DNA from 4 places in the Alteromonas sp. ABV4_515 genome. Region 3 is predicted to be linked to each of the others. Evidence: predicted binding sites of a transcription regulator. Region 3 holds the regulator's gene; each other region holds the start of a gene.
What was found. Region 3 encodes sigma-54, which starts transcription at its own class of promoters, with help from an activator protein. Its sites were predicted from a motif close to GTTGGCACGNNNNTNGNNT; they were not measured.

Region 1 (8,136 bases), on a different contig from region 3:
TTTATCGCCATTTTTACTTTCATAAAGTAATAATATGGGACTACGCTTATTCAAGGTTACTTTAAAGGAAGAATGGATGACGATTACAGCAAATTTGGCTGATGATAATGCAACTTGGGTGATCAAGTTGGATGATAAATTCGATTTTGGCAAAGTACAGGAGTTCAGAGATGCCTATCAGTCTTTACCTGAAGACATTACAACCGTAGAGGTTGATTTGGGGCAAACCGAATATATGGATAGCTCAGCGTTAGGCATGCTGTTAAACATGCAGAAATCGCTAGGTGAAAGATCCCTCGCTTATAAAATAACGCATTGTCGCCCGCAAGTGGCGCGCATCCTAACAATTTCGCGTTTTGATAAGAAATTCGACATAAGTTAATGGTCAGTGATTATCTTCCTGCTATGTTTGATGGGGATGGCGTTTGAAAATTCTGATTATCGATGACGAGTCGCTGAATCGCTTTCTTCTTTTGCATATGCTCGAAGAACAGGGGTACACCGATTGCTACGAAGCAAAAGACGGGCAGCAGGGCATTCAATTAGCCCAAGAGGTGCAACCTGATCTGGTGTTACTCGATGTAATGATGCCGGGCATGGATGGCTTCGCAGTTGCGCCTGTACTTAAAGAAATGGCTGGGGACAATTACCTGCCTGTTATCTTCATTACTTCTCTTGATGACAAAGAAAGTCTGGCGCGATGTTTAGAAGTTGGGGGCGATGACTTTGTTGCCAAGCCTTTCGACAAGCTTATTCTCGCGGCAAAAATTCGCGCCCATGACCGAATTCGCCAACTAACCAGCAAAATTGAACAACAAAACCAGTCGCTACGCTATTTTCAACAAAGTGTCGATCGTGAGCACGCTATCGTCGAACACATATTCAATAACGCCATTGTGAATAAAGAGCTGGTTACTGACTTCTTTGATTTCAGTCTTTCACCTGCGGCGGTGTTCAATGGTGACGTATTCCTTTGTGAATCGAGTCCTGCAGGCGGGCTATATTTTCTGGTGGGAGATTTTACCGGTCATGGTTTGGCTTCTGCCATTGGTGTGCTACCGGTAAGTCGTACGTTTCGGTTTCTGGCGCGAAAAGGCTACTCTGCTGGCGAAATTGCTGCGCAACTGAATACGACCCTCGGGTCACTGTTACCGCCTGATATGTTCTGTGCCGCCGCGGTTATCGAAGTCGATGCAAGCGGGTGCCGATTTAACATATGGAATGGCGGACTGCCGTCTCTGTTACTTAAATCATCGACCAATCTATCGATGTATAAAGTGGTGTCGAGACACATGGCATTAGGCATTCTGGAGTCCGACGAGTTCGACACAGAATGTGAAATTATTGAGGGAGAGCCGGGAGACCAATTACTGGTGTATACCGATGGTTTGATGGAAGTCATGGATGAGCACGGAAAAATGGCCGACGAAGAGGGGGTGATGTCGTGGTTTTCCAGTCCAGAAACCATTACTGCGGCGTTCTTATTTGAACGCGCGGCTGAATACCGTGCCGATACCATTCAGGCCGATGACACCACCATTGTTATATTTAGCTGTCAGTCGTTAGAAGTACTTAAAGAGGATTTCGCAACAAATGAGCTGCCATACTCAATACACCTGACATTGCAAGGCAGAGAGTTAAATAACCCGCATATTATTACTTCTTTGATGGAGATGATTAATTCCCAGCCCGGCATGACGCTCGTGCGCTCTGATTTGTATACCATTCTATCTGAGATGTTTAATAATGCGTTGGAACATGGCGTGTTAAAACTCAGTTCTGATTTGAAATCGACACCTGACGGTTTTCATCAATATTACCAGCGTCGAGACACGCTTCTGGCAAACCTGACCGAAGGTGAGATTGCCTTCAAAATTCTATTCAAACCCTCAGAATCGGCCCTTGATATTACCATCTCTGATTCGGGAGACGGGTTCGATGTCAGTGCGCTCGATGAAGATTGCCTAACGGCCTGCTATGGCCGCGGGATCTGTTTTTTACGGGAACTCTGCGAGAGTGTCAGATTCAGTGATAATGGTTCAACGTTAAGTGTGCGGTTGTCCATGGCGAAATAAACGGCACGTGATTAATCGGCTTAAATTTGAAGCCTGTCTCAGTAGAAAATACATTTTGTTAATTTGCGCGTATATAAAGGTAATTTTTCTCAAACGGACATAAAGCTATGTTAAAAGCGGTACTTGAGCTTTTTCGCAACAATCACGACGATAAACCACAACAACACACGGTCAAATTGGCTACCGCAGCACTGCTAAGCGAGATCATTCGTGCAGATAGGCAGGCCGATCCACGCGAGTTAGAAGCTTATAAAACGCTGCTCAATGAGCAATTCTCCTTGTTAGATGATGAGCTAAGTACATTAATGGAAGAGGGACAATCATCGGCAGAAGAGGCGGTGGATTTGGTGCAATTCACGCAAGTTATTAATCAAAAGTGTAATAATGGTGAAAAGCAGGATATTCTTACCGACCTGTGGAAAGTTGCCTATGCTGACGAAAATATAGCGCCAATTGAGGAGCATATTATACGGCGAATCGCCGATTTACTGCATATACCTCACAGCCAGTTTATAAAATCTAAGCTCTCGGTAACTGAAAATCATGCTGAGTAGCCTGCGCCTTTTTGCGTGTGCAGGATAGTTAAGGAAAGACGCCTTGTTCCGGTCGATAAAATTGCCTCTTACACTGTTGGTAACAGCGGTAGTCTCTGTCTCCGTAGTGGCGACGTTCTATTTGTCTGCGCGCAGTCAGGACGAACGGATAGAGATGCTGGAAAAGCAAAAAGTATCGAACCTATCTGACAATATCGCCATGCGAATAGCTAGCGAGAGTGATGCTAGCCGACAAAACGTCATCATCGATAGAGAGTTGGCACTGCTCGAAAACAGTCAGGCCATCATTGCTGCATACATTTTCGACGAACAAAAACGTTTGCTTGGTGCTTCCGGGAGCGGTCGTTCAGAGGAAATGAAACAACTGGCCTTAAAGCATCCCTACGGTGTCCTTGCTGACGACGATCTCATTCTTAGCGTGTCGGAAATTGGAAGTGATTATGCCGTAGAGGGCACAGTGGTCGTTATCAGTGATTTATCTGATGTTAAAAAGCAAGGTCAGCAGGTCCTGGCGTTTCAGACTTTGCCTGAACTCATTGCGGTTATTATTATTGCTGTTGTTATCGCTTTTTCGATTATTCAAGTGCTCTTGAAGCCACTCAAAGACCTCATCGACTTCACCCGAAAAATATCGCTTAGCAAAGATTACACAGCCCGTTTCCTGCCTGGAAAAAGTCGCGAAATCAGCAGTCTCGTTGGCAATATTAATAGCTTTCTGGACACGATTGAAGTTGAACTCACCATCAATAAAGAGCAAAACGCGACACTCGTAGAGCAGCAGCAAACCATGATGCGACTTGCGAATTACGACAGCCTGACAGCGCTTCCTAATCGCCAGTTTGTCATGGATAACCTCAGGTTAGAACTGGCGAGAGTGAGACGTCTACGAGAAGATTTAGCACTCATCTTTTTTGACCTTGACGGTTTTAAAAGTATTAATGATTCACTGGGTCATGAAACCGGGGATTTAATCCTGATTGAAGTGGCCGACAGGGTGCAAAATTTATTGCGGGAAGGGGATTTAGTGGCCCGTCTCGGCGGCGATGAATTTATCATCGTTCCCGACCGCGATGTGTCCGATGTAAGTCTGAATAATCTGGCGACAAAATTAGTAAGTGCCTTTGAAGAGCCCTTTATGCTGCGGGGACTGGCGTTGTCTGTGGGGGTGAGTGTCGGTATTGCCAGAGCCACGGATGCAGGCTACGAGCTTAGCCAACTGATGAGTAATGCCGATCTCGCCATGTATCGCTCAAAAGCGAAAGGCCGGGGAACCCATACCCTCTTTACCGTTGATATGGTGGAATCGTATAAGCGCAAGATGTCTCTGGCAAACAGTATCGACAGTGCGATTCGTCATGATGAATTCCGCGTTTACTATCAGCCGAAAATCTCTAAGCATGGCGCGGTCATAGGTCTTGAAGCGTTAATCCGCTGGGAGCACCCAGAGTACGGTATGGTGATGCCTGGCGAATTTATTCCTATTGCAGAGCAGGGCGGACGAATTTCTTCCATTACGCAATGGATGATAGAGCGGGTCTGCATGGAGTTGCCTGATTTGCAGATGCTGGTTGACAATAAGTTTAGAGTTGCCATTAATCTTTCTGGTCACGATTTGCGTCATACCGACCTATTCAACGATATTTATGAATTGTTCGAGCGCTATAAGGTGCACCCTGAATATTTCGAGTTTGAGGTGACAGAATCCTCTTACCTGGAAAACTTTGATACTGCTGACAAGTTTTTTAAACGCTTGAGTAACATGGGCTGCGCCATTGCATTAGACGACTTCGGAACCGGGTATTCATCGTTAAGTTATCTCACGCAAATCACTATCGATACATTAAAGATTGATAGACAATTTATCTGTGAATTAGAATCTTCAGATCGGTCGCGAATGGTAACCGGCTCGATCATTGATTTAGCAAAACGCCTTGCGCTTACCGTCTGTGCTGAGGGCATTGAGCAACCAAGCCAGTGGCGCTATCTCAATGAACATGGTTGTGATCATGTGCAGGGCTTTTTGTTCAGCAAACCTGTTCCACTTTCTAAACTAATAGAACTGCCGAAAAACTTTTCCCATTTTTTGGATGACACAACTTCCGTTGAGTAAATCCCATCTTCAGTGTGTAGATATTTAGCAACACTCTACATGTTGTTATTTATTGGTCTTATTGTAAGTCTCTGATGTTTAACTGCTTTTAATGTTTGGCATTACTCCTGCTTACTTATGAGTAGGTGAGCTTCTGTATTGACGCAGTGATTACGTTTCCATACATCCGCTCACGCATATTTGAGCACAGGAGGTCTGATATGAAACGTATTGAAAAACTATTTTTGCTGCTACTTACCATCGTCACTATCCAGGCAGTCGCCGTGGCAGATGCCCATGCTGTTGAAACAATGTTGTCAGATTTAGATGACGACCAAGATGGCGCTATTTCCTTGAAAGAGGCCGTAGCGGACACCCGATTATTGCGCTTGTTCAGTCGCATCGACAAGAACGGTGATGGTTTGTTGAGCATGGAAGAACTGGAAAGTAGTAAAGAAGTGATTTTGGTGAGTTTGCAAACGCCAAACTAAGTTTTAATTACGATGGCTACGCTGTTTTTGGCGTTGCCATCTATTGCGGCAATCATAGGGGTGTGCGATCCTGAAAAACCGGATTTTACTTAGTGATCGAATTTTGCGAGTTGGTTCCCTCAGACAACTAACCCTAGGCAGTTTCATACTGGCTTTGGTTCCCCTCATTGCACTGTTGTGGCAAAGTCAAAGCGACCTTGCAAAAGTAAGCCGTATGACAACGGCGGAAACCCGGTTCGTGGTTACCGCAGTGGGATTCATGCAGCAATTAGAAGGTGCGGCGACAGACCTGGAGCGTACACTTCGACAATATGCCATCATACAAAACACCACCGTGGCTGATTTGACAGATAATGCCATTGCGCAGTTTGCCTCAGCGCAGCAGGATTTGTGTGACATCATCGACAATTCCGAAAACTGTCAGCAATTAGTTAAGCAAATCGAACAACTTCGAAATTTCCGCACGATTAACGATCAACTATTACTTAATGCCTATCTTGCATCGTTAAGTAATGGCGTTATTGCTATGCGCAAAGACGTCGATGCATCCATTCAGGCTCGACTGGCTATTCAACGTGAAGACATGACCAACATGCAGGCCAAACAAGCTTGGTCTACAGCCATGTTGGTATCGGTGTCATTACTGTTAATTCTGTTAGGAAGCCAATTGATTGTTAAGCCGGTCAACAAACTGAAACAGATCATTCAAATTCTCGCTCACCAACGGGGGGAGTTGCCGCCTCTTTCAACCAAAGCCCCGTTTGAACTTATTGGTGTGGAAAAAGATCTACACTGGCTTTCTGAACGTTTACAACAACTTGAGCATATCCGCACTGCGCTGTTACGTCATGCGGCCCATGAGTTAAAAACCCCGTTGGCAAGTATTAAAGAAGGCTGTAGCTTGCTATCTGAGAATGTAGTCGGGGAGTTGAATCCCCAACAGGCAGAAGTTTTATCGCTTTTGAGTTCCAGTACCCAGCGCTTGAATACGTTGGTGGAAAAGTTACTTGACTATAACCTCTTGCTACAACAGGCCGAGCCTAAATTCACCAGTATCGATCCTGCCGAACTCGTACGTGATTGTGTAGAAGATTATGCACTGGCGCTTCAAGACAGAGAAGTGACGGTGGATGTACGTGTTGAATCGGTCAGTGTCGACGAGGAACTCTACCGCCGTATCCTCGACAACCTCGTGTCAAACGCCGTTGCCCACGGTGCTATTGGCAGGCCGATTTCAGTCAATATTTATGAACAGGACGGTGTAGCCGTGCTCGACGTGGCGAACCGCGGTAAAAAAATACCGCAGGAAAAAGTGGGTAAATTATTTGAACCCTTTACCCGCGGTGACGATCCGAGAAATGACAATGTTATTGGAACAGGTCTCGGCCTGTCTATCGTCTCAGATTGCGCGCGCTTGATGTACGGTGATGTCGCTGTTGTTGAAGTTGATTATGCTGATGTGTGTTTCAGAGTCAGTATCCCGCAGAAGGAAAAACGTAAATGAGAATTAAATTATTGTTGCCCATCGTCGTCTTGTTAGGCGGGTGCGCAGCAATAGAAGGGAATCAGTCAGCGCCGGTTATCCCGGTTGAAGACAACAGTCAAACGCCACAACTCGTGGAAAGCGACTCCTTGTGTCTTGTTGACGAAGATGCAGCCAATTTTGAACATCAGTGCGACTTATTATATTGGGTCAATTTATGGGTTCAGGCTGACAACACCCGCTGGCCTGTACGTAAACAAGCTATCGCTGATTTGGGCGAGGGCATTGACGATAAAATTAAAAAAGTCATTTTATCGTTACCCACGGACACGCCGTATCAGTCTCGACTGCGGGCTCAACACTGGTTAGAGGAAGTCGTCAGCCAACTTACGCCAGAAATGCAAGCTGTGGTGAAAACCATTGTCGACGCGCCAAACAGCGAAATGCTGGAGTTGGAATCGGCACTGGTCATTCTAAACAGAGTGAATACTGACAAAGAAAAACAAATAAAGATGCTTGAAGAAGATTTAGAAGTGCAAACAAAGAAGATGGATGAGTTGCTCAAAGTAGAAGCAACGCTGATGGATAAAAACAGGAGTACCCAACGATGAATAAATCCGGAGAACGCAATGCCCGATTGCTACTCGTTGATGACGATAAGAGTCTGTTACGCCTGCTAACCATCCGACTTGAAGGTGAAGGCTATCAAGTCACTGCGGTCGAAGACGGCCAAGCCGCTTTGCGTAAAATCCGCAGCGAAGATTTTGATGTGGTGTTATCCGATCTGCGCATGCCCGGACTCGATGGATTAAGTCTGTTCGAGGAAATAATGGGCGTACGAAAAGATATTCCAGTGATTTTAATGACGGCCCACGGCACCATTTCAGATGCAGTTGCGGCCACGCAACGGGGTGTGTTTGGATTCTTACCAAAGCCTGTTGACCATGATGAATTAAGAAAACTACTGCAAAAGGCGCTGAGCCAATCGCTTTCAGTGCAACCTGAAGATTGGTGTAAAGACATCATTACCCGCGCGCCGGAAATGACCAGCGTGATGGATCAGGCATTCCGCATCGCACAGCGTGAAGTGAGCGTGCTGATCAGTGGTGCTAGCGGTACCGGTAAAGAACTGTTAGCAAATGCGATTCACCGCGCCAGCAATCGTCGCGACAAACCGTTTATTGCGATTAACTGTGGCGCACTGCCGGAAAACCTGCTGGAGTCAGAATTGTTTGGCCATGCGAAAGGGGCTTTCACCGGCGCCGTACATGCGAATGCGGGTCTGTTCCGTGAAGCGGATGGCGGCACACTGTTCCTCGATGAAATTGGTGACATGCCGATGACACTGCAAGTTAAATTATTGCGTGCTCTGCAGGAACGTCAAATTCGCCCAGTGGGTAGCGCTAAGCATGTGGATATTGATGTACGTATTATCTCGGCCACC
Region 2 (8,136 bases), on a different contig from region 3:
TGTAATTCTTTTGCATGAGCGTGGCACCATTCATACCGTCAACCAATGCCAGGTCCAGTGAAAACTGACGCAGTGCATCATCGCTCTGCCAAAATGCCAACGAGGAATGTTGGGGGCGTACAATGCTTAAATCTGTGATCGTGGCTGCCAACACATATTGTGCCCGACTTTGTCGTGCCAGCGATGGTGCCTGAGCGAGAACGCTAGAGCGACGCCAGCGCACCGTATTAGGAACGATTTGCTGCAGTGAGGTATTATCAGAGTTGGCGACAAACTGCTGCTGAAGAGAGCGGGGTGCTTGTTCAGACAGCGCATGGATTTGCCCGTCTCCAGCTTGCTGCCGATGTTCAATGGGAAACCAGGTGGTGACTAACGTTTTTTGAAAGCCGGCTGCTTTACAGGTTACCGCCTTAGGAAAAATATCAGCTCGAATCGTTACCGTAACGTAGTCGCTATGCCATTTCTCATCAATCAGCTCTAAGTTATTCACCTCACCGCTGGCATTGATTTGAAGTCGATCTTCTTGCAATAAACCGTTAGTCAGCATTTGTACGCTTTGTACCGACGCGCCGGCAAACATCAATGCCTGTCGAATGGCCTCTTCGGTGGCTTTTTCTTTAGCTGCGGTGCGGTTGCCTTGCTGAATCAATGCCTGTCCTCTTGCCTCGTACCAAGCGGCAGAACTTTGCCACGACAGCACGGCCAAGGTGCCCGTCAGTGCCACAGTTTTAACAAAGCGGAACAATGATTGATTCATATTGGCATTACCTTTACAAACACCTGATGGGTGCGAACAGTTAACTGCAAACCAATTGTCTGCGTTATAATGATCTCTTAGCAAAACTCAGCAAAAAACGTTCCTGAAATACTGTCTGAAATCTGACGCTCACTAACAAGGCACAGTTATTGCGTGCCTATCCAACATTCGAAACGTAAAGTATCGACACTCAAAAATAGAAACCCAGAGTAACGTTAGGTGAATTATGCGGACATTAATCAAAAAATGGGGAACGGCTTTTGGCGCGGGCTTGGCATTGTCGCTTACCGGTTGCTCTGGCCTAATTGATAAACATGTCGAGTGGGAAGTGGTTGAACCGGAAAGCTATCCGGTATTATCGGCTATCGGCTACGCGCCAATCGCTCAACAAATGGGGCAGACAGACAACGATCGTTCTTTGATGGCCATGAAAGCGTCAAAGCTTGATGCTTATCGCGAGCTAGCCGAGCAGGTTTATGGTCAACGCCTCGATGGTGAGCAGTCTGTCGCGAATATGATCATGCAGAATTCCCAATTAAAAGCGTCTGTCGAGGGTGTGATCCGTGGCGCGCGGGTAGTGAAGAGTTATCCGGTAGGGGAAGACACCTACGCGACTGAGCTGGAGTTAGATATGCGCATGGTATACGACATCTATCTGACCACGGCGAAGCCTAAACGGATAAAAGACGTAACCTACTACTAGTTTGATTTCGGAAATAAAGCCTGATGAGGTTTATTCCCCTTTAGATATAACAAAGCCCGTTTACACGGGCTTTATTGTAAATAATTGTCTTGTTTTTTGTATGTTCTTAGGCACTTACGCCACGACCCAAACCTGAACCTTTCGGTTTTCCGCTTTTATCATAGGTCAGTGATTCTTTCGCGCGTACCTCCAACATCAAATTGCGCAGATGCGTGAGTCTTAATTGACCCTGCTCAACGGCTTTCTGATTCACTGAAGTGCGGTACTTACATTCTTCCAGCAGCTTTTTAGCTGTAGCGATGAGTTCTGAAACGTCGTCTGGCACCGACGATTCATTAACCAGCGACTGATATTGCTTACTAATGCTCATATCACTCTGCTGTATGGTGTCGAGGGTCTGCTCTTTCTCCTTGAGCAAGTTCATCAAAGCTTCAGCGTCACGGCTGCTGATAAGGTGCAACTCCTGCTCAAGTAACAACGCCAGATGCTCTAAATTAGCAATCTGTTGTTGTAAGCCTGAAAGCAAGTTTTGCGACATAATTTACCTACTAAGATTTGATGCCAAACACCTGCGCTTCTAATCGCGCGATTTTGTGCGCAAGCGAATCAGCATCGATTTTATACTCACCACTTTGAATGGCTTTCTTCAACTTGTCGACCTTTTCCTGATTAACTGGCGCCTCAGTGCCTTTTTTCTGCACCTGACTCAACTGCTGAGCTGACTGAGTCAAAGAAACAGAATCCTGACGTGGTGCAACAGTTTGCGCCGTTTTCGCGGCAGCTTCTTGCTGCACTGCAGACTGGGTCTGTGCTTGCTGATTATTCAGCTTCGCATTGTCGATGGGTGCCTTAGGGGCCCCATTGTTTACATTATTAATTGCCATAAATTTTTCCACTACCAATAACACCTCATACACGTTATCGGCTGAACCTGTCGCTTCTTTAACCTTTTTGGCGTATTTCTTAAAATATTTTCTAAGGCTGAATTACAGGTTTACAACGACGGTTTGCGTGCTGACCACTTCGGCAATAATTGCTTTGTTTGAAGACGCATTTATAACCTGAATATTATCGCCGATGACCCCGTCCTGTCTAGCGATACCGGCGGTTTTTACCTGCATGCCGCCACCTTGTGCACTGATGGTTATTCGATCACCTTTACAGACAAAGCATAGCATATTTGCCTGAATAGGTTGTCCATTGCGCACTCGTCTTTTCATTCTGGCGCCGAGTAGTTCATCTGCCGACGAATAACTGGTATGACGTAACTGGTTAACATCGACTTCGGCTAACCGGAGATTTTCTGATGTAAGCAAGCTGCCGGGGCTGATGAGCCCTGCGGTTACCACGACGGTTCGTGTTCGTGAGACCCGGGCATTGGTAAATAGATACCAGTCATTATTGCCGCAGCTCACACGCACAGAAATGTAACTTTGGCGCAGAGAAGCAGGCTCTGCATGATAATTAAATGGCGTATGGCATACCGGAATTTGAATGCGATCATCAATGGCTACCATATTTATCGATATATTTTCTTGTTCTGAGTCGTTGCCGATAGCATTTAATAAATAACGCTCTGCACCCTGTTCAATTTTTTCTCGCAACTGGCTGCCCGACTGCGCAAATACAGGGTTTGAGACTATGTTAAGCAGCAAAACGAAAGCAAGAAGACGAAACTTACTTAAAGTAATGACCATTTTTTTCGATAACAATTTATGCATGATGACTTTTTTCGTGTTCACTTCACTTTATTTTGACTATGATTAAGAGCAGGATCGGATGGTACGAAAAGTCACTATCGTCACTTTTTTGGCGATTCTGCTTTTAAACAAAGAGTGATAAGGTGAAACGCAATGTTCGTGCCCAATTTTAAATTAGAGGTGATGTATGTCAGGCATTCTTGATTCCGTTAACCAGCGCACGCAGTTAGTGGGGCAGAACAGGCTTGAACTTCTGTTGTTCAGACTCAATGGCCGTCAGCGCTTTGGCATTAACGTATTCAAAGTGCGAGAGGTATTGCAATGTCCGCCTCTTACCGCAATTCCAAAGCTGAATTCCTTGGTTCGTGGTGTCGCGCATATTCGCGGCCAGACCATTTCCGTTATCGATCTCAGTATGGCAACCGGTGGGCGTCGTATTGAAAACCTCGATACTGCCTTTATCGTGATTGCTGAATACAACCGCTCCGTTCAAGGCTTTCTGGTGGGGGCGGTGGAACGCATCATTAATACAAACTGGGACGCAATCATGCCGCCGCCGCAAGGAACTGGCCGTGCCAGTTATCTCACCGCGGTGACTGAGGTGGACAAAGAGTTAGTAGAAATACTCGATGTAGAAAAAATTCTGCATGAGATTTCTCCGCTTAAAGCCGATGTTAGCGACTCCATTGCTGAAAATCTCGATACTACCGGCAGTGAAGATAAAATTATCTTTATTGCTGATGACTCTTCTGTTGCTCGCAGCCAGGTTAAGAAGTCACTTACTGCACTGGGCCTGAAGATGGAGCTGGCTAAGAACGGTCTTGAAGCGCTCAATCGTTTAAAAGAAATTGCCGCTGAAACCGGAGATGTCACTGACAAAGTTGGCGTGTTGGTTTCAGATATTGAAATGCCAGAAATGGATGGCTATACCTTAACGGCCGAAATTAAAAACACCCCTGAGTTGCAAAAACTCAAGGTGGTTTTGCACACATCACTCAGTGGCGTATTTAACCAGGCCATGGTGCAAAAGGTTGGCGCCGACGATTTCATTGCGAAATTCCATCCTGACGAATTGGCCACAGCCGTGGGCAAATGGTTAAAAAAATAAGTACGAGGGCAGGGAAGTTTGAAAAACAAAGAAGTTTCAGCCGATAGTTATCGTCAGTTTGGTGCGTTTTTGCAGCAGCAGTGTGGCATTTCACTGGGCGATAACAAGCAATATCTGGTAAGAAGTCGGCTGTCTTCGTTAATGTACGAATTTAATTTTGACAGTATTGACGAATTAATTGCTGCTGTTATTCGCGGTGCAAACCGCAGTCTACTGCAAGCTGTACTTGATGCCATGACCACCAACGAAACCCTGTGGTTCCGAGATGGCTATCCTTACGAGTTACTTATCAATACTATTCTTCCCAAATTTGCATCAGAAAATCGACGTCTTCGTGTATGGAGTGCGGCTTGTTCATCAGGACAAGAGCCGTACTCTATCGCCATGTCTGTTCTGGAGTATCAACGACAGAACCCTGGCACATTGCGTGGGGGCGTCGACATCACCGCAACTGACCTATCGTCTTCTATGCTGGATAAATGCAATAAAGGCGTTTACGACGAATTGTCTTTAGGCCGCGGCTTATCCTCTGAGCGTCGTCAGCGCTATTTCTCCCCTAATGACGAAGGCATGATGCAGGTGAATCGTGAAGTCAGGGATATGGTGACGTTTAAAAGCCTCAACTTACTGCATAGCTATACCGGCCTAGGTCGATTCGATATTGTATTCTGCCGCAATGTGCTCATTTACTTCCCGGCGGACGTCAAGCAACGCATACTGCAACAAATTGCCGCCCAGTTGCAACCAGAAGGCGTTCTTTTCCTCGGAGCTTCAGAATCCATTGGTGAAGCGGCTTCCTTGTTTACTATGGTTAAATGCCGTCCAGGCCTTTATTACCAACGCAAGAAATAATCTGCCCTCATACTCATTCAGCGTCAAAAAATACTTGGCACTTCATTTGCAGTTGATTTCGGGAATGTCGAAATACGTGCAACCGGAGTCTTTGAATGGCCATCAACCTCGATAATCTCGTTGGCTTTCATCAAAAAGCAATCAACATCCGTGAAGAAAAAATGGAAGTCATTGCCGGAAATCTGGCAAACGCCAACACGCCTGGCTACAAAGCTCGTGATATTGATTTTAAACAGGCAATGGAAAGCGCACGCCATGTTCAGCAGCAAGGTAATCTTACTCGCACCCACGATAACCATATTGGTGGTTCGCTGAGTACAAGCAGTTTCGACATCGACTACCGAATTCCAAATCAGCCAGATACCGGTGACGGCAACACCGTTGAGGTACAGTCTGAGCGAAATGCCTTTCTTGACAATGGAATGAGATATCAGGCCAGCCTGAAATTTCTGGAAGGAAAGCTGAAGGGTATGAAGAAAGCCTTGAGTGGAGGGCAAAGTTAATGAGCCTGTTTAATGTAATGTCGATCTCGGGTACGGGCATGGAGGCAGAAAGTGTCCGCCTGAATACCACCGCCAGTAATATTGCTAACGCGAACAGTGTGAGTAGCAGTTACGAAGAAACGTACAAAGCCCGACACCCGGTTTTTGCCGCTGAGCTGGCTCGTGCATCAGAAGATCAGACCAAAGGGGTTGGTGTTCAGGTGAAAGGCATCGTCGAGAGTGATGCGCCTCTACAAATAGAATACGCACCGCACAACCCTATGGCAGACGAAAACGGCTATATCTACAAGCCTAATGTCAACATTGTTGAAGAAATGGCAAATATGATGTCTGCCTCAAAAGGTTATGAAACCAACGTGCAGGTAGCAGACACAACGAAAAGATTATTTCGTCAGGTACTGCAATTAGGCAGTGGCCAGTAAGTCGGTTAAGCAGAGGATTTTATCGTGAGTACGATTACTAATACCCCAGGGCTGAACACTGACCTCTACTGGCAAGAAGAAGGCGTCGCTGTTTCTGACGGTAGCGAACAGCGACTTTCTCAGGAAGACTTCTTCTCGCTACTGACAGAACAGCTTGCCAACCAGGATCCAACCAAGCCCGTTGATAACGATCAAATGGTGGCGCAAATGACGTCATTTACTATGGCTGACGGTATTTCATCACTGAATGAGAAGTTTGAGTCTTTCGCCGCGTCTATGACTTCGAACCAGGCCCTGCAGGCGTCCAGTCTTATCGGCCAACAAGTACTGGTTGAGGGAAATGTAGGTTACATGTCAGAAGAAGGTGCTGGTTTCAGCGGTGTGCTGGTAAATGAGCAAACGGTACAGGATCTCAAGATCAACATTGAGAATCAGTACGGTGAAATTGTAAAAACCATGAATGTGGGTACGCAAGCTGCAGGCAACATTCAGTTTGCCTGGGATGGTACTGACAATAGCGGCAATGCCATGCCGGCGGGTGAGTATGTTATCAGTGCCAATGGCAGCGTGGACGGCGAGGGCACTTCGGTGCCTATCGCAGTAAACCGCCAGGTAGGCAGCGTAAGTATGACTGGCAGCAGTCAGGGCATTATTTTGAATTTGGCGGGTGATGTGAGCATAAGTCTTGGCGACGTCATCCAAATAGGCAGTTAGTAGGAGAAAGAGTTATGTCTTTTAATATTGCACTTAGTGGCGTTTCTGCCGCGCAGAAAGATCTCGACGTCACCGCCAACAACATTGCGAACGTCAACACCGTTGGTTTTAAAGAGTCGCGTGCAGAGTTTGGTGATGTCTATGCATCGTCACTCCTGGCGGGCGCAAAAACCAAAGTGGGTGATGGTGTACTGACGCAAGAAGTGGCGCAGCAGTTTTCTCAGGGTAGTTTGCAGTTTACCAATACCGCATTAGACTTAGCGATTACCGGTAATGGTTTTTTCGCCACAGTACCAGAGATCACTTCCCGGGATTTCTCATTTACCCGTGCTGGTCAGTTTAAGCTGGATGAAGATAACTTCGTGGTTAACAGTAACGGCGACAACTTACTTGGCTTCCCGGTCAATACTGATGGTACCAGTTCTTCAGTCGCTTTAAGTACAACGGTTCCGGTACGCATTCCAGATTCATCAGGTTCGCCTCAGCAAACCAGTGAAGTGGATATTCGCATGAACCTGCCAGCGGGTGATCCTGCATTAGATCCAACTCAGTTTAATCCAGATGATCCACTGACCTACAACGCAGCGACTTCCGTTACTGTTTACGATTCGCTGGGTGACAGTCATGTAATGACCTACTATTTCATTAAAGATCCGGCTTCGGCGACAACGAATGACTGGTATGTAGCCACGGCGATCGATGACAATCTGATTGATATGGTCAATTCCGACGGTACCGATTCTGACGTTGCCACTGCGACTAACACCGTGGGTACGGCTTCAGGTTTTCCTGTAACGGCGGCAAAAATGTCATTCAGCCAGGGCGGTGACTTTGTTTCTATTCAAGCTGCAGATGGTGTATCGAGTTCCGATTTTAAAATTCAGACAGAAGCATTAGGGGGAACCATTCTCTCTAACGGTTCTGATCCTACGCAGCAAATCAGTATCGACTTCAACCTCGATCCTGCTGGCGCGACTACCCTTGAACCCACGCAGTTTGCGTCAGCCTTTGAAGTAACATCGTTAGAGCAGGATGGCTTGCCAGTCGGACGTTTGACGGGTATCGATATCGGCCCTGACGGCCTGGTAAGAGCGACTTTCTCGAACGGTACGTCAGAGCCAATTGTTCGCGTGGCATTGGTTCGCTTTTCTAACGAGCAGGGCTTAACGCAGCAAAGTAGTACGCAATGGAAAGAGTCGATTGCGTCGGGTGAAGCTCTCGCCGGGGAAGCAACCACAGGCACCTACGGTGAAATCAATTCATCAGCACTGGAACAGGCAAACGTTAACCTGACAACAGAGTTGATTGACCTGATCATCGCTCAGCGTAACTTCCAGGCTAACTCCCGTGCATTGGAAGTGAACAATCAGCTAAACC
Region 3 (8,136 bases):
CGACAGCGAAATTCCCGAAGGCGTAAATACCGGCTCGGCGGTACTTTGGGTAGGCGTGGGACTTGTATTGTTGCCGTTAAGCGCACATTTCATGGTAGAAGCGGCCGTAGATATCGCCCACTTCTTTGGAATTTCAGACCTGGTGATTGGTCTGACGATTATTGCCCTCGGTACCAGCTTACCCGAACTGGCCGCCAGTATTGCTGGCGTGCTGAAAGGTGAAAGTGATTTAGCATTAGGTAACGTGATTGGCTCGAACATTTTTAACCTGTTGGCGGTGCTTGGTATGCCAGGGTTAATTGCGCCAGGCCCGTTAGATGAGAACGTGTACAACCGTGACATGTGGGTGATGTTTGGCCTTACCGTGCTGTTGTTCTTCTTAAGCTTTAATTTCATCGGTAAGCGACAACTTGGTCGCCTTGAAGGTGCTATTTTTGTTTTATGCTTTCTTGGTTATCAGTACTGGCTATTCGGGTAAGTATTTACGAACAAGCGAAAACGGATAAATGAATAATTCTAGCTATATTGCCTCGGCTAAACGGGTTATCGATATTGAGATTCAGGCGATCTCCGCCCTTACCGAGCGTTTGGATGCCACCTTTGAAGCCGCTTGCGCAATGCTCGCAAGCTGCACAGGAAAAGTGGTGGTAAGTGGCATGGGTAAGTCCGGTCATGTAGGCCGCAAAATTGCAGCCACCCTAGCCAGCACCGGTACACCGGCGTTCTTTATGCACCCTGGTGAAGCGAATCACGGTGACCTGGGTATGCTTAGTGAGTCTGACGTGCTGTTGGCTATTTCCAATTCAGGCGAATCCGGCGAACTGGTTAACTTGTTGCCGGTAGTGAAGCGGCTGAACGTGCCTGTTATTGCCATGACGAACAGCGCCCACAGTTCATTAGGGCAACATGCCGATGTGGTATTAGACATCAGCGTGGAAAGAGAAGCCTGTTCATTAGGCCTAGCACCAACATCCAGTACCACCGCCACATTGGTGATGGGCGATGCACTCGCCATTGCGTTACTGGATGCCAAAGGATTCACGTCAGACGATTTCGCATTGTCGCACCCGGGCGGTAGCCTTGGCCGTAAACTGTTATTAAAAGTCCGTGATATTATGATGACGGGTAATGAACTGCCCTTGGTCACATCGGCTGCCACCATTTCTGAAGCGCTGCTTGAAATCTCTTCTAAAGGGCTGGGCATGACGGGTATCACTGACGAACACAACAAGCTCGCAGGTATTTTTACTGACGGCGATCTGCGCCGCATTCTGGATGCGAAAACCGATATTCATGCTACGCCAGTAGCTCAGGTGATGACGCGTGGCGGCAAAACAACCCGCGCCGAAACGCTGGCAGTGGAAGCGTTGAACCTGATGGAAGAGTTCAAAATTAACGCGCTTATGGTTGTCGACGAGAACAGGCAACCTGTCGGCGCATTCAACATGCATATGCTATTGAAAGCAGGAGTGCTCTAATGGGACATGAAGTCACCTTTTACGGCGTTATCAGTGAAGAGCGATTTGAAAAGCTGAAGAATCTCAAACTGTTGGTTTGCGACATAGACGGCGTATTTTCTGACGGCCGTATTTATCTCGGCAACGACGGAGAAGAGTTGAAAGCCTTTCACACCCGCGACGGTTATGGCATTAAGGCGCTGATTAACAGCGGCATTGAAGTGGCAGTGATTACCGGTCGCGACTCAGCCATTGTGAAAAACCGCATGACAGCGCTGAACGTTAAACACATCATTCAAGGCCAGGAAAACAAAGCCGATGCCATGGCCGATTTATGCCAGAAGCTTGGTCTGAGCCCCGAACAAGTTGCGGCCATTGGCGACGACATGCCAGATTTAGGCATGTACAAGTACGCAGAAACGAAAATTGCCGTTAAAGATGCCCACCCCGCGGTTACCCGTGAAGCAAACTGGATCACCACGAAGCCTGGTGGATACGGCGCTGTGCGTGAAGTGTGTGATGTGATTATGCAAGCGGTGGGTACGCTGGATATGATTCACGGTGCCAGTATATGAATCGATTAGGCCTCAGTATTTCCGCACTGTTTGTGATGGCATTGTTGATGTACATGCCCGTGTGGATGGCCGAAGATGAAAAACCCGCTCAGTCGATGAGTGATAGTGCGTTACGCCCGGCTTATAAGGCCAAAAACCTCACCACCACCTTGTACAACGATGAAGGTAAGGTGAATCACGAAGTGTACGCCGCTTCAATGGAACATTACGACCAGCTTGGCTTTGTGTTATTCAGTCAACCCAAATACACTGTCTATGCTGCGGAAAATGAAGCTCCCTGGCAGGTAACCGCAGATAAAGGCACATTATATAATGACGATCTCATTCAGTTAGAAGATAATGTGCTGATTAAGAGTCTGAATCCTGACGAGTTCGTTCAGACCATTACAACTGATTTCATTAAGGTTAATCTGGATGATAAAACGATGACATCCGATCAACCTGTTGATATCCGCGGTGTTCAGACCATCATCAAAAGCAATGGTTTTAATGCAAACCTGCGTACCCAACAATATGAGTTGATAGATCATGTTCAAACGATTTATTCCCCTGGCAGCTAGCCTGATAACAACGATCTCTGTTGCTGTAATGCCCACAGTAGCCTTGGCCGACAACACAGATTTCGACAAGCCAATTAAAGTTGATGCGAAGTCGCAGTTCATTGACGGCAAGAAGAAAACATCTACCTTTAAAGAAGACGTGAAGATTACCCAGGGTTCGTTGGTGATCACCGCCGATGAAGTTCAGGTTATTGCCAGCGATGGTGACGGCAAAGAAGTGTTTGTGGCCTATGGCGAACCGGCCAGCTATTCACAAACCATGGACGATGGTGCACAGGTAAAAGCCAGCGCCAATGAAATTCGTTACGAAGTTGCCAAAAAGCTCATTTCCCTGCAAGGTCAGGCACAAATTCAGCAAGATAGCAGCATGGTTCAAGGCGATAGCATTCGTTATGACATGGGCAAAGAGCAGCTTCTTGCCACGGGCGGTGACAGCTCAAGCAGTGGTCGTGTTACCACGGTATTTCAGCCAGAAACTGTAAAAGGGCTGTCTGAAGACGAAAAGAAAAGCGATGACAACGAAGGTGACAATCAGTAATGGCCACCTTAACCGCGAGCCATTTGGCTAAGTCGTACAAATCTCGTCAGGTTGTGCGCGATGTAAGCCTTTCTGTGTCTACCGGCCAAATTGTGGGTTTGTTGGGCCCTAATGGTGCTGGAAAAACCACCACGTTCTACATGATTGTGGGGTTGGTGCCGCTGGATAAAGGCAAAATTAATATCGACGACAATGAGCTAACGCATGAACCGATGCACGAGCGTGCACGTCGCGGCATTGGCTATCTGCCGCAGGAAGCATCGATATTCAGAAAGCTCACGGTACATGAAAATATCATGGCTATTTTGCAAACCCGTAAGGATCTAAAAAGCCATCAGCGTGAAGAAGAAGCCGACGCGCTACTTGATGAATTTAATATTAACCATATACGTAATAGTACAGGTATGAGTTTGTCGGGTGGTGAACGCCGCCGGGTTGAGATTGCCAGAGCCTTAGCAGCTAATCCGCAATTTATTTTGCTTGATGAACCCTTTGCCGGAGTTGATCCAATTTCGGTTAATGATATAAAGAAGATCATTCAACATTTAAGAGACAGAGGTATAGGCATCCTGATTACCGATCACAACGTAAGGGAAACCCTTGATGTTTGTGAAGAAGCCTATATCGTCAGTCATGGAGAACTGATTGCTCAGGGCACCGCAGAACAGGTATTAAGTAATCAAAAAGTTCGAGATGTATACCTAGGTGAGCAATTCAGGCTATAGTTAAGTTATCGGGCATAACAAACCGCAATTTAAGAATAATAAATCGCCGCTTTAGCCAGATACTTTTTTCAGAGTTAATATAAGACGTAGATGAAACCATCTTTACAGCTAAAATTTAGTCAACAACTGACAATGACGCCGCAACTTCAGCAGGCGATCAAACTATTGCAATTGTCGACGCTGGATTTACAACAGGAAATTCAGGAAGCACTGGATTCTAATCCGCTACTGGAAGTGGACGACAGTTCAGACAACGATGTTGTTGAGAAGAATAATCTCGATAACGACGACAGCATGCCTGAATCTGCGTCAGCCTCGGAAAGCATGGACACCGGCGAAGCGCTGGAAAAAAATGACCTGCCCGATGAACTCCCTCTCGACAGCACCTGGGACGAATACATTTCTGCGTCTTCTGCGCCTGCCCCCGGCCCTGCCGGCGGTGATGACGAGCAAATCTTCCAAGGTGAAACCACCGAAAATATTCAAGACCATCTGCTTTGGCAGATGCGCTTAACGCCGTTCTCAGACATCGATCGCGCTATCGCGCTGGCCATCATCGACTCGATTGATGAATCGGGTTACCTCACTGTTACCGTGGAAGACATTCTGCAAAGCGTGAACAGTGAAGACATGGAAGAACCGGTAGAAGAAGATGAAGTGGAATGCGTACTCAAGCGCATCCAGTTGTTCGACCCAATCGGTTCTGGCTCGCGTACACCACAAGAGTGTTTACTGGTGCAATTAACGCAATACGCCCCCGATACCCCTTGGCTGGAAGAAGCCAGATTGCTGTTAAGAGAACACGCCGATTTACTTGGCAGCAAAGATTACCGAACGCTGATGCGAAAAACGCGCCTGAAAGAAGACCAGCTTCGTGAAGCTATGCGTCTACTGCAAACGCTGAATCCGCGTCCGGGTAGTGCACTTATCACTAAGGAACCAGAATACGTTATTCCAGACGTTTCTGTGGCGAAGAAAAACGGCCGTTGGGTAGTAGAACTCAATCCAGACAGCCTGCCGAAGTTAAGTGTTAACCAACAATACGCCGCTATGAGCCGTAAGGCCCGCAACAGCAGCGATTCACAATTTATTCGCTCTCATATGCAGGAAGCGAAATGGTTTATCAAGAGCCTTGAAAGCCGTAATGACACCCTGCTTAAAGTAGCGAATTGCATTGTTCAGCAACAAATGGGCTTTTTTGAGCATGGCCCTGAAATGATGAAACCAATGGTGCTGAACGATGTCGCAGAAATGGTAGATATGCATGAATCAACCATTTCCCGGGTTACCACCCAGAAGTACATGCATACGCCTCGAGGCATTTTTGAGTTGAAGTACTTCTTCTCAAGCCACGTGGCCACAGAATCCGGTGGTGAGTGTTCATCCACAGCGATTCGCGCACTGATTAAAAAGCTGGTTGCTGCTGAAAAGCCAAGCAAACCGCTGAGCGACAGCAAGATTGCTTCGTTGTTGGCCGATCAAGGCATCATGGTTGCCCGGCGAACAATAGCAAAGTACCGGGAGTCCCTATCGATCCCGCCGTCTAACCAACGCAAAAGCCTCATTTAATGGGCTGCTCAAAATAAGGAAGACGAAATATGCAAATAAACCTTACTGGTCATCATGTTGAGATCACAGATTCTTTGCGTACCTATGTCGATACGAAATTCAGTAAACTAGAACGTCACTTCGACCACATATCGAATGTGCACGTAATTTTGAATGTCGAAAAACTTAATCAGAAAGCAGAAGCAACGGTTTTCCTCAGTGGCGCAGAGGTCTTTGCCTCTTCCGAAAATCAAGACATGTACGCAGCTATCGACAGTATGGTAGATAAGCTCGACCGGCAGGTTCTGAAACACAAGGAAAAGCTTAAAAAGCATTAATTGAATTCATGGATATACAAGCCATAGTTAGCCTGGATCGCACTGAATGTGCGGTCCAGTGCAATAGTAAAAAGCGCATCCTCGAAATCATCAGTGGGATTGCCGCTAAAAACAACGCAGATATCGATGAAGCCACGGTGTTAAGTGCCTTGATGGCACGTGAACGCATGGGCAGCACAGGGATTGGTAATGGTATAGCGCTTCCTCATGGTCGCCTTGCCGGTCTCGAAAAAGTGATTGCCATTGTCGTAACCACTACGCCAGCCATTAATTTCGATGCCATAGACAATAAACCCGTCGATATTTTCTTCACCCTTCTGGTACCGCAGGAACAAACTGACGGTCACCTGCAAACGCTCGCCATGGTTGCTGGCAAGCTTAGCGATAAAGAGACAATAAAAAGTATCCGAAAAGCTGATACAAGTGATGATATTATTCGCGCATTACAGTAAGTTATTGTAAACGCCTGCGTTAACACGGTATTTCAGGAGAAAAACGTGAAGCTCATTATCATCAGTGGTCGTTCCGGTTCAGGGAAATCCGTCGCATTACGGGCGCTGGAAGACCTCGGTTACTATTGCGTAGATAACATCCCGGTTAATCTACTCCCTGCACTCACCCATACCGTCGCCGACGAGTACGAGCAGGTTGCAGTGAGCATTGATGTTCGTAACCTGCCTAAAGATCCTGCCGAACTGGTAGAAATTCTCGACTACTTGCCAGAATCCTGGACCGTGACCATTGTGTATATCGATGCGGGCGATGACATGCTGCTGAAACGCTTCAGTGAAACCCGTCGTTTGCACCCGTTGGCACGTTTGAATAAATCGTTGTCGGATGCCATTCAAACAGAAAAAGAGCTGCTGGCTCCCATTGCTGAGCGTGCCGATTTAAATATTGATACCGACTCACTCAGTATTCACCAGCTCGCAGAACTCATCCGTGAGCGTATTCTTGGAAAAAAAAGCTCCCGACTCGTACTGGTGTTCGAATCGTTTGGCTTTAAACACGGTATTCCAAAAGATGCTGATTACGTGTTTGATGCCCGCTTCCTTCCCAATCCACACTGGGAGCCAGACTTAAAACATCTTACTGGCCTTGATGCGCCTGTGCAGGTATTCTTAAGCTCTCAGCCCATCGTGACGAAGTTTATCTGGCAAATCCAGAACCTAATCACTACCTGGTTGCCTCACCTCGAGCGCAATAATCGCAGTTATGTTACCGTTGCCATTGGCTGTACCGGTGGTCAGCATCGTTCTGTTTACGTAGCAGAATCGCTGGCAAAGAATTTCCGTGAAAACCACCCTGATGTACAAATCAGGCACCGTGAGCAAAGTAAGTAATGCGTGTAGAGAAATCACTGACAATTGTAAACAAACTCGGTTTGCATGCCCGAGCGGCAACCCAATTGGTTCAGTTGGCCAATCAGTTTGATGCTGAAGTCACCTTGCACAAAGGTGACAAACAGGCCAATGCCAATAGCGTGTTGGGATTAATGATGATGGAAAGCCACCAGGGCGAACAGGTAGTCGTGGTGTCTGAAGGGCCTGATGCGGAAGCAGCAATGGATGCTGTAGAAGCGCTAATTGCCGGTAGGTTTAACGAAGACGAGTGATCGCACACTCACAACAAATGGAATTGAACGTGTCTGTTAGAAGTGTTACCCAGCTGCTGTTCAGCATGCTGGCCATATTAGTTTGTACTCCCCAAATCAATGCCGCTGAAGACTATGCCCCTACTCTGGGGATTAGTGCGGCACATTGGCCGCCTTATATTTACCACCAGAATGATGTGCTTACCGGCGAAGATTACGAACTGTTAAAACAGATACTCGCCCACATGCACTACGACTTACAAAGCTATCCGCTCCCTGAAAGACGGGTTGGTGAACAAATTGCCCGGGGTGGCATTGATATCGTAGTCGGCGCCGCGCGTAACGAAGACAGACAACGTAATAACCTGTTCTCGATACCGTATCGCGCTGAGTTTATCGGCTTCGCGTATATTCCCGAGCGCGCAGGCGAGTTTGCGGGAAAAACACTGTTTCAACTGTTAAGCGAAGGGCGCACGCTGGCACTCAATACCAGCGGCTGGTATGGCAGTGAGTTTGAAGAGAAAATCGCTTCACGCTTTCCCAATCAGCTTATCCATTTGGAAAATGTAAAGCGAAGACTGGCTTTTCTTAAGCGTGAACGTGTGGATTTGATTCTGGATGACACGGCAGTATTACAGTTTACCGCCGACTCAAATGATATTGCATTAACGCTAGGTAACGAGATTATCCAAAAGCAAAACGTGCATTTCATGTTCAGTAAATACAGCGTGTCACCCGAGTTTGTCAGCCAGTTCAATGAGATGCTGCAGAGTTACCTTAAAGAACGGCCCGGTCTTGCTG
Region 4 (8,136 bases), on a different contig from region 3:
CAGACCGGGCTTGGTTTTGCATCGATAGTCGACCCGGTTAACGGTATTAATGTTCCGGCCGTGGGTCAGTTTTATCTGATTCTCGCAACCTTACTGTTCTGGACCTTAGATGGCCACCTGGCAATGATTCAAATGATTACGACCAGCTTCGATGCTTTTCCCATCGGTGAAGCCTGGTGGACCGCAGCCCAGTTCCGGGACATCGCCGAGTGGGCAAGTTGGATGTTTGTTTCCGCAGTAACCCTTTCCTTAGCCCCCATCGTGTCGCTACTGATTGTGAACCTGGCCTTTGGGGTTATGACCAAAGCCGCGCCGCAGCTGAATATTTTTAGTATTGGTTTCTCCATTGCCCAGATAACCGGGTTAATTATTATCTGGGTTACGTTAGAAAACTTTGTTTCCCATTTCGCCACACAATGGCAGCGAGCACAGCAGTTTATGTGTGAGTTGCTGCTGATTTGTCCCACTTGATGAGGTAAGTCATGGCTGATCAACAGGATAAAACAGAAGACCCCACGAGCAAACGCCTCGAAGACGCGCGAAAAAAAGGTCAGCTCGCCCGATCGCGGGAACTCTCTACGGCATTGGTGCTGGTGGCTAGTGGCATCATGTTTCTATTGCTTGGCGGCACCATTGCGAAAGCAATCTTCGGCATGATGGAAGATATGTTTACGCTGTCCCGCGATGAAACCTACGACATGACTCACATGTTTAATGCCTGGGCACAGGGGTTTTCTGCAGTGGCTGGGCCGGTGTTGCTGTACATGATTGTAGCCATGGCTGCGGGAATATACGGTTCAATCGCACTAGGTGGCTATAACTTTACCTGGCAGTCTGCATCACCAAAGCTCAATAAACTTAACCCCTTGAATGGTTTCAAGCGCATGTTTGGTATGAACGGCTTAGTTGAATTGCTTAAGGCCATCGCCAAGTTTTTTGTCATTGCTACCATCGCCCTATTAACGCTGATGTATTATGAAGATGAGGCACTTCATCTCGACGTTGAGCTTTATCCCAATAACTTGTTTCACGCCTTGGATATGCTGGAGTGGGCGTTTTTGTTTCTTACTCTGGGCATGATCCCTATCGCCGCCCTTGATGTGCCTTATCAGATGTACAAGCACAACAAAGAAATGAAAATGTCGAAGCAGGAAGTGAAGGATGAGCGTAAAAACGCTGAAGGCGATCCCATGGTGAAAGGGCGTATTCGTCGCCTGCAATACCAGGCCGCAGCCCGAAGAATGATGCAGCAGGTACCGGAAGCCGATGTCATCGTAACCAACCCGACCCACTATTCTGTTGCGCTGAAATACGATGACAACGGCGGCCGTGCGCCGGTGGTAGTGGCCAAAGGTATCGAAGAATTAGCCATGCATATTCGAAAAATTGGTGACGCTCACGACGTTCCCATTGTGCCTTCGCCCATGCTAACCCGGGCGATTTACTACTCAACCGAAGTCGATCACGAAATCCCTCACAAACTGTTTATGGCGGTTGCTCAGGTACTGGCGTACGTTTATCAACTGCGGGCATTCAAAGCGGGTAAAGGTAAGCGCCCGAAACCGCTGAAGAAAGACCTGCCTATACCACCGGAACTCCGGCGCTAAAGCTGGAGTATGGTAGCGAATAGCGAGGAAAATTATCAGACAAAGTTTTTATCCGGCAATGTTGTTATCGACGAGATTAATAGCGTCGCGGCTTTTATCCTTAGCCTGATATAGAGCTCTATCGATAGCCTCTAATTCTTCTGCCATCGTTCCTGGCCCTGTAATGTACCCAATCCCACCGGAAACGGTGAGAGGGTCTAATGCGTAGGGAAGTTTTTCACCAGCGGCTTTCAAGGCCGCTCTAAACTTATCTGTAGCAATGCGAGCCTCCGTCACATTGGTATCAGGGAAAATCAGCAAAAATTCCTCACCGCCGATCCTGCCCGCAATATCACTTTTTCTGAAATTGTCTCTAACCAGAGCACCAAACTTGCGTAAAACCTCATCACCTGCGGCGTGACCAAAGTTGTCGTTCACCTGTTTAAATAAATCAATATCGAGTAAAGCGACAGTAAGTTTTTTTCCGGTAACCTCTGCAATACCTGCCTGTTCCTCCAATAGTTTTAAGGTATGCTGACGGTTAAGCAGAGAAGTGAGGCTGTCAGTCATCGCAATTTGTTCCAACTTATACTGATACCTGGCGCGCTTTTTCTGCAAAATAACAAGTACTACGCAAAGGATTGAGAGTAAAATCAGCGCTGAAATCATAAAAAATCCTCGCTGACGCTCTGTTTTTATCCGCAACTCCTGCGCTTTCGTTACTGATCTGAGAGCAGCATTTTCCTGATTTTTCTTATTGACGTCGAAGAGAGTTTGCAGTTTAAACAGCTTGTCTGCACTGATTTCGTTCAAGCGTTTTATCTGTTTTCTGCGTGCGTCATCAAGTAATTGATAAGCCTGGCTGTAATTGCCTAATGCCGCCTGAATTCTCGATTCCAGCAATCGAAATTCAATCATTTCTTTCGGTGTGGTTGAGGCGAAAAGAGGCTCTGCACCGGTAAGAGTGTCAAGCGCAGCCTCGAAGTTACCGGTGTGATAATGGGCTTTTGATAAGCCCCTTAAAATGTCACCGCGATACTGTTCATGGGGCAGAGTGCCCTGGATCAACACCAAATTTTGGTATACGTCCAAGGCTTCTGCAAAGGCTTTCTTTTTCATTAATCTATCAGCATCGAGCAGTTGTAATTTCACTTGCGCATTTTTATCTGGCAATTCCTGAGCAATTGTCATTGCTTTATCAAAGTATTGCCGTCCAGCGGTCTCGTTGTTCGTTGCGAAGTGAGATAAAGCCAGTTTATGTAAAAGGTTTAGCTGATTGATCCGGTTGTTTTTCGTGATGGCAAAATCAAGCGCCTCCTTCAAATAGGGGACAGCATTGTCGTACTGCTCAGCTTCCTGAAACACCGTTGCGATAAGGCCTGCTATGTGAGCAGGCGGAATTTGCGTGACATTTTCCGAGGCAATCCTGTGCGCAACAATGAGCTTGGTCAGTGCCGACTCGCGATTTTGCAATGATTGCTGAATCAATCCCTCCGTCATCAATGCACCAATATGTAACTGGATGATGTTATTCTCTTGCGCCCACTCGTTAACGATAGCAACATACTGCAATGCCAGTACCTGACGTGCTGTTTTTTCATAAAGTAACGATTTTTGCAGCAACAAACGGTGATAGAGCAGTGGCTCATTGATTTGATTTACATTGGTAAGTCCCAGCTCCAACAGCGACTCTGAGCGCTCAAAATCCCCCAGCTTCATATAAAAGTATGACAGCAGATATTGAATGGTGGCTGGCGTATATTCAGGTTGCACATCATCAAGCATCTCTTCGAGGCCTAAAACGGTCTCCTTCGGATTCTGATGAAAAGATTTTATGACGCGGATAACCTCATCATTGGGAGCAGAAACTTGTGCCGATGCAGCATGAGTAGAATAAGACATCAATATCAGACTGATTGCCGTGACAACATGAAGAAAAGTGCCAATAGATGCAATACGTCGCTGTTTTAACTGGTATTCCGGCACACAATGTCCTGAACAAATCTTATCCACATTAACTATAGTTCAAAAACTCGAAACAGGCGCGCATTAGTAAACATTTTCAAACTGGCACAGTAGTTGAAATACTCACTACAGACGCAATTGAAGTGTCAATTTTCTGTTAGCGAGAGCAATTATTATGCAGTTATCCGCCTACCTGCAGCGGTTCGACAAGAACCAGTTTCAAAATATCACCAGTGGTCTGGGTGCGCCTGTCGTATTACTGGCGATTATGGGCATGGTTATTCTTCCCATGCCGCCATTTCTACTCGATGTGCTGTTCAGCTTTAATATTGCGTTGAGTCTGGTGATCATCCTCGTTGCCGTGTTCACCCAAAAGCCGGTGGATTTTGGTATTTTTCCGCTGGTTTTGCTTATTGCTACGGTATTAAGGCTTGCGCTTAATGTGGCATCTACACGGGTTGTTCTGCTGTACGGCCATGAAGGTGGCGATGCTGCGGGAAAAGTGATCGAAGCGTTTGGTGCGGTGGTTATTGGCGGTAACTATGCAGTGGGGGTTGTCGTATTCGCTATTCTTCTGATCATTAACTTCAAAGTGGTTACCGCGGGTGCAGGTCGAATCTCAGAAGTGAGCGCCCGCTTTACCCTTGATGCCATGCCCGGTAAACAAATGGCCATTGACGCCGATTTGAATGCTGGCTATATCGACCAGGATCAGGCCCGTAAACGTCGTGAGGAAATCACCGCCGAGGCCGACTTTTATGGTTCTATGGACGGTGCGTCTAAATTTGTAAAAGGTGATGCGGTTGCTGGCTTATTCATCATGCTGATTAACATCGTAGGTGGATTATTTATCGGCATGATTCAGCACGACCTCGCGTTTGGCGATGCCATGGAGGTGTATACCATTTTGACTATCGGTGATGGCCTGGTAGCACAAATACCTTCTCTGCTGCTTTCAGTGGCCACCGCCATTATTGTGACTCGTGAAAACGAAACCCAGGAGATGGGTAAAGAAATCCGTACCCAATTGGGCAACCCTCAGGCGCTGTATATTGCCTCTGCGGTGCTGTTTGTCATGGGCATTGTGCCAGGTATGCCGCATATCGCATTTCTGGGCTTTTCTGCCATAGCGGGTGGCTATGCCTACTGGCAAGGTGTGCAGGCGAAGAAAGAAGCCGAAAAACCAAAAGTTCCAGCGAAGACAGAGGCGGGGGTCGATCATCCGGTTCCAGAGGCTAAAGAACTCGGTTGGGACGACGTACAGCAGGTCGATACTATCGGACTGGAAGTGGGCTACCGGCTTATTCCGTTAGTCGATAAATCCCAGGGCGGCGAACTGCTCACCCGAATCAAGGGCGTACGTAAAAAGCTCTCTCAGGAACTTGGCTTTCTGGTACCGCCGGTACACATTCGCGATAATCTGGATCTCGACCCCAATGCTTATACCATTGCGATGTTGGGTGTCACCATTGGCGATGCGCAAATCAGTCACGATGAAGAACTCGCCATTAATCCTGGACAGGTATTCGGTAAACTCGAAGGGCGCGCAACCAAAGATCCTGCCTTCGGTTTAGACGCAGTGTGGATTAGGCCGAACCAGCGTGAACATGCACAAACACTCGGTTATACCGTTGTTGACGCTGCTACCGTAGTGGCAACGCATCTAAGCCAGCTGCTGAGTAACAATGCTTATCAACTTCTCGGCCATGAAGAAACTCAGCAACTACTGGATATGCTGGCTAAGTCTAGTCCGAAACTGGTCGAAGGGCTGGTGCCTGACATTCTACAACTCAGTACCGTGGTGAAAGTGCTGCAGACACTGTTATTTGAAGGTGTGCCTATTCGAGATATGCGTACCATTGTTCAGACGTTGACTGAGTACGGCCCGCGTAGTCAGGACCCAGATGTACTGGTGTCTGCGGTGCGTATTGCGCTAAAACGTCTCATCGTTCAGGAAATCAGCCAAGGCGCCAAAGAAGTGCCCGTCATAACTCTGGCACCAGAGTTGGAACAGATGTTGCACCAGTCTCTTCAGGCAGGGGGAGAAGATGGCGCCGGTATCGAACCAGGACTCGCAGATCGTCTCCAACAATCCTTGCAACAGGCCGCACAACAACAAGAGCTAGAAGGCGAGCCTGCAGTACTCCTGACGTCAGGTATGTTGCGACCTGTGCTGTCACGCTTCCTTAAATATTCGGTAGCTGGCTTGCATGTGTTGTCGTACCAGGAAATACCTGACGACAAGCAAATTAAAATTGTCAGCTCTGTCGGTCAATAATCTGACACTGGGTGAGTGAAGAGGTTGAGATGAAAATCAGACGTTTTTTTGGCAAAGATATGCGGGAAGCGTTAAGCCAGGTAAAAGCCGAATTGGGCAGTGATGCCGTCATTATGTCGAACCGTAAAGTGGCCGATGGTATTGAGCTGGTGGCTGCTTACGATAAAGAACCTGAGGCAAAACTTAACCTGAACACGCGCCATGACAACAAAGCATCCGCGGGCCAGCAAAAGGCCACGCCGAGCCTGAGCGAAATTATTGGTGATGATGGTCCTGACAACCTCCGTGCATTATTAGAAAAGCAGGCTGCCGAGCGAAACGCAGCGGCTGACGCTGCTACGCAGCAAAACGCACCGCGCCAGGTTCAGCCTCATTCCCAGCGCGACCTTGCTCAGCCTCAATATCAATCACAGCCTAAGGCACAAGCTCAGCCACATTCCCAGCGCCCACAGCAGCAAACTGCACAGCAAGACAATGATGTATTTTCTTTTGCTGATGTATTTAATCACGGGCGCAACAACACTGCACCAGCTTCACAAATGAGCCCTGACTTCGAAGCTGCGCCTTCTCAGCAGGCACCTTCGAGTAACGCGCAGGGCAATAGTGAACTGGATGCCATCAAAGAGGAATTGGCGTCTTTACGTAATGTGCTGCAATATCAGGTGGCCGACCTGATGGAAGCGAAGAAAAAGCGTCAGCGACCCGTTCACAGCTACCTGATGCAATGCCTCACTGGCATGGGGTTAAGCGTTGCGCTGGCTGAACAGTTAGTACATTACACGCCTTCACAGTACACCGAGCGTGAAGCGTGGATTTATTTGTTGAACCTGTTGGCTAACCGTCTGAACGTTTCGGGTAACGATATTCTTACGCAAACCGGTGTTGTTGCACTGGTCGGTCCAACTGGCACGGGCAAAACCACTACCGTTGCAAAGCTTGCTGCACGTTATGCACAAAAGTACGGGGCAGAGCAGGTAGCGATGATCACCATCGATACCTATCGGATTGCAGCTTATGAACAGCTGGCGACTTACGGCAAAATTATTGGCTGTACTACCCGAAAAGCACAAAGTAGCGAAGAATTAGCTGAACAACTCTTTCAGTTACGTCATAAACGTCTAATATTAATAGATACAGCAGGTTTTAGTCAGCGAGATAGCCGATTAATTCAACAACTTGGTCAGTTTAGCAACGGTCAAATGCAACCTGTACGTAAATACCTGGTTGCGCAAGCTAATACCCAATATCCTGCTCTGCAGCGCATTATTGCAGCGTATAATTCGGTTAAACTCGACGGCTGTATCTTCACTAAAATTGATGAGTGCTACAGTTTGGGTGAGGTATTAAGCGTTGCTGTTGAGCAGCAGCTACCGGTGAGTTATGTGACCGATGGCCAGCAGGTGCCTGAAGATATTAAAGTTGCTGATGCGAAATCTCTCGTATCTGCAGCGGCAAAGCTTTATAAAAAGTACGGTTTGAATCATACTAAGCATAATCATGAAGTTAATTCAGTTAAGGCAGTATGATCGAAGATCAAGCGAGTAGCTTACGAAAGATGAATCAATCACGCCTCATTAAGGTTATAGCCGTCACCGGCGGTAAGGGTGGTGTGGGTAAAACCAACATCACACTGAATACGGCCATCGCCATGGCAAAGCAAGGCAAACGGGTGATGGTGCTCGACGCCGACCTTGGCCTGGCTAACGTCGATGTTATGCTCGGACTGCGAGTAGAGAAGAACCTTTCTCATGTGCTGTCTGGCGAATGCACCCTCGACGATGTGCTGGTAACCGGCCCCCATGGCATCAAAATCGCACCGGCAACGTCGGGTACGCAGGCAATGACAGAATTGTCGCCTACCGAGCATGCAGGTCTAATTCGTGCGTTCAGTGAATTGCGCTCGCAAATCGACGTGCTCATTGTCGATACTGCAGCGGGTATTTCCGATATGGTGCTGAGTTTCTCCCGGGCGTCTCAGGATATTATGGTCGTGGTGTGCGACGAACCCACCTCGCTCACTGATGCCTATGCGTTAATTAAAATTCTAAATCGGGAACACGGTGTTTTTCGGTTTAAAATTGTTGCCAACATGGTGCGGGACATACGTGAAGGACAGGAGCTTTTCAGTAAATTATCAAAAGTCACTGGGCGTTTCCTTGATGTGGCGCTTGAACTGGTGGCTACCGTCCCCTTCGACGAGAATATTCGTCGAGCGGTAAGAAAGCAGACAGCCATCGTTGATGCTTTCCCAGGCTCGCCTGCCGCCGTAGCCATTAGTCAATTGGCGACCAAAGCGGCTAATTGGCC

Region 1: ACXAGX_RS08180 (EF-hand domain-containing protein) is a predicted target of sigma-54. The motif match lies at 4,834-4,852, and genes of this name have one in related genera.
Region 2: flgA (flagellar basal body P-ring formation chaperone FlgA) is a predicted target of sigma-54. The motif match lies at 3,309-3,327, and genes of this name have one in related genera.
Region 4: flhA (flagellar biosynthesis protein FlhA) is a predicted target of sigma-54. The motif match lies at 3,653-3,671, and genes of this name have one in related genera.

What each region holds. Positions count from the first base shown of each region.
Region 1 covers NZ_JBSWWZ010000003.1:93,398-101,533, reverse strand. Annotated here, with positions in the region: gene ACXAGX_RS08200 (STAS domain-containing protein) at 77-382, shown strand; gene ACXAGX_RS08195 (SpoIIE family protein phosphatase) at 426-2,075, shown strand; gene ACXAGX_RS08190 (tellurite resistance TerB family protein) at 2,183-2,629, shown strand; gene ACXAGX_RS08185 (putative bifunctional diguanylate cyclase/phosphodiesterase) at 2,673-4,739, shown strand; gene ACXAGX_RS08180 (EF-hand domain-containing protein) at 4,940-5,209, shown strand; gene ACXAGX_RS08175 (sensor histidine kinase) at 5,310-6,713, shown strand; gene ACXAGX_RS08170 (hypothetical protein) at 6,710-7,303, shown strand; gene ACXAGX_RS08165 (sigma 54-interacting transcriptional regulator) at 7,300-8,136, shown strand, end outside.
Region 2 covers NZ_JBSWWZ010000003.1:389,931-398,066, reverse strand. Annotated here, with positions in the region: gene ACXAGX_RS09545 (flagellar assembly protein T N-terminal domain-containing protein) at 1-757, opposite strand, end outside; gene ACXAGX_RS09540 (LPP20 family lipoprotein) at 984-1,460, shown strand; gene flgN (flagellar export chaperone FlgN) at 1,567-1,998, opposite strand; gene flgM (flagellar biosynthesis anti-sigma factor FlgM) at 2,009-2,344, opposite strand; gene flgA (flagellar basal body P-ring formation chaperone FlgA) at 2,447-3,181, opposite strand; gene ACXAGX_RS09520 (chemotaxis protein CheV) at 3,348-4,268, shown strand; gene ACXAGX_RS09515 (CheR family methyltransferase) at 4,287-5,120, shown strand; gene flgB (flagellar basal body rod protein FlgB) at 5,216-5,623, shown strand; gene flgC (flagellar basal body rod protein FlgC) at 5,623-6,045, shown strand; gene ACXAGX_RS09500 (flagellar hook assembly protein FlgD) at 6,070-6,759, shown strand; gene flgE (flagellar hook protein FlgE) at 6,774-8,136, shown strand, end outside.
Region 3 covers NZ_JBSWWZ010000007.1:254,099-262,234, reverse strand. Annotated here, with positions in the region: gene ACXAGX_RS17565 (calcium/sodium antiporter) at 1-478, shown strand, start outside; gene ACXAGX_RS17560 (KpsF/GutQ family sugar-phosphate isomerase) at 507-1,478, shown strand; gene kdsC (3-deoxy-manno-octulosonate-8-phosphatase KdsC) at 1,478-2,032, shown strand; gene lptC (LPS export ABC transporter periplasmic protein LptC) at 2,029-2,592, shown strand; gene lptA (lipopolysaccharide transport periplasmic protein LptA) at 2,561-3,130, shown strand; gene lptB (LPS export ABC transporter ATP-binding protein) at 3,130-3,855, shown strand; gene ACXAGX_RS17535 (RNA polymerase factor sigma-54) at 3,946-5,424, shown strand; gene hpf (ribosome hibernation promoting factor) at 5,454-5,741, shown strand; gene ptsN (PTS IIA-like nitrogen regulatory protein PtsN) at 5,750-6,193, shown strand; gene rapZ (RNase adapter RapZ) at 6,239-7,084, shown strand; gene ACXAGX_RS17515 (HPr family phosphocarrier protein) at 7,084-7,356, shown strand; gene ACXAGX_RS17510 (substrate-binding periplasmic protein) at 7,386-8,136, shown strand, end outside.
Region 4 covers NZ_JBSWWZ010000003.1:326,348-334,483, reverse strand. Annotated here, with positions in the region: gene fliR (flagellar biosynthetic protein FliR) at 1-471, shown strand, start outside; gene flhB (flagellar biosynthesis protein FlhB) at 483-1,607, shown strand; gene ACXAGX_RS09215 (diguanylate cyclase) at 1,656-3,572, opposite strand; gene flhA (flagellar biosynthesis protein FlhA) at 3,727-5,829, shown strand; gene flhF (flagellar biosynthesis protein FlhF) at 5,859-7,355, shown strand; gene ACXAGX_RS09200 (MinD/ParA family protein) at 7,352-8,136, shown strand, end outside.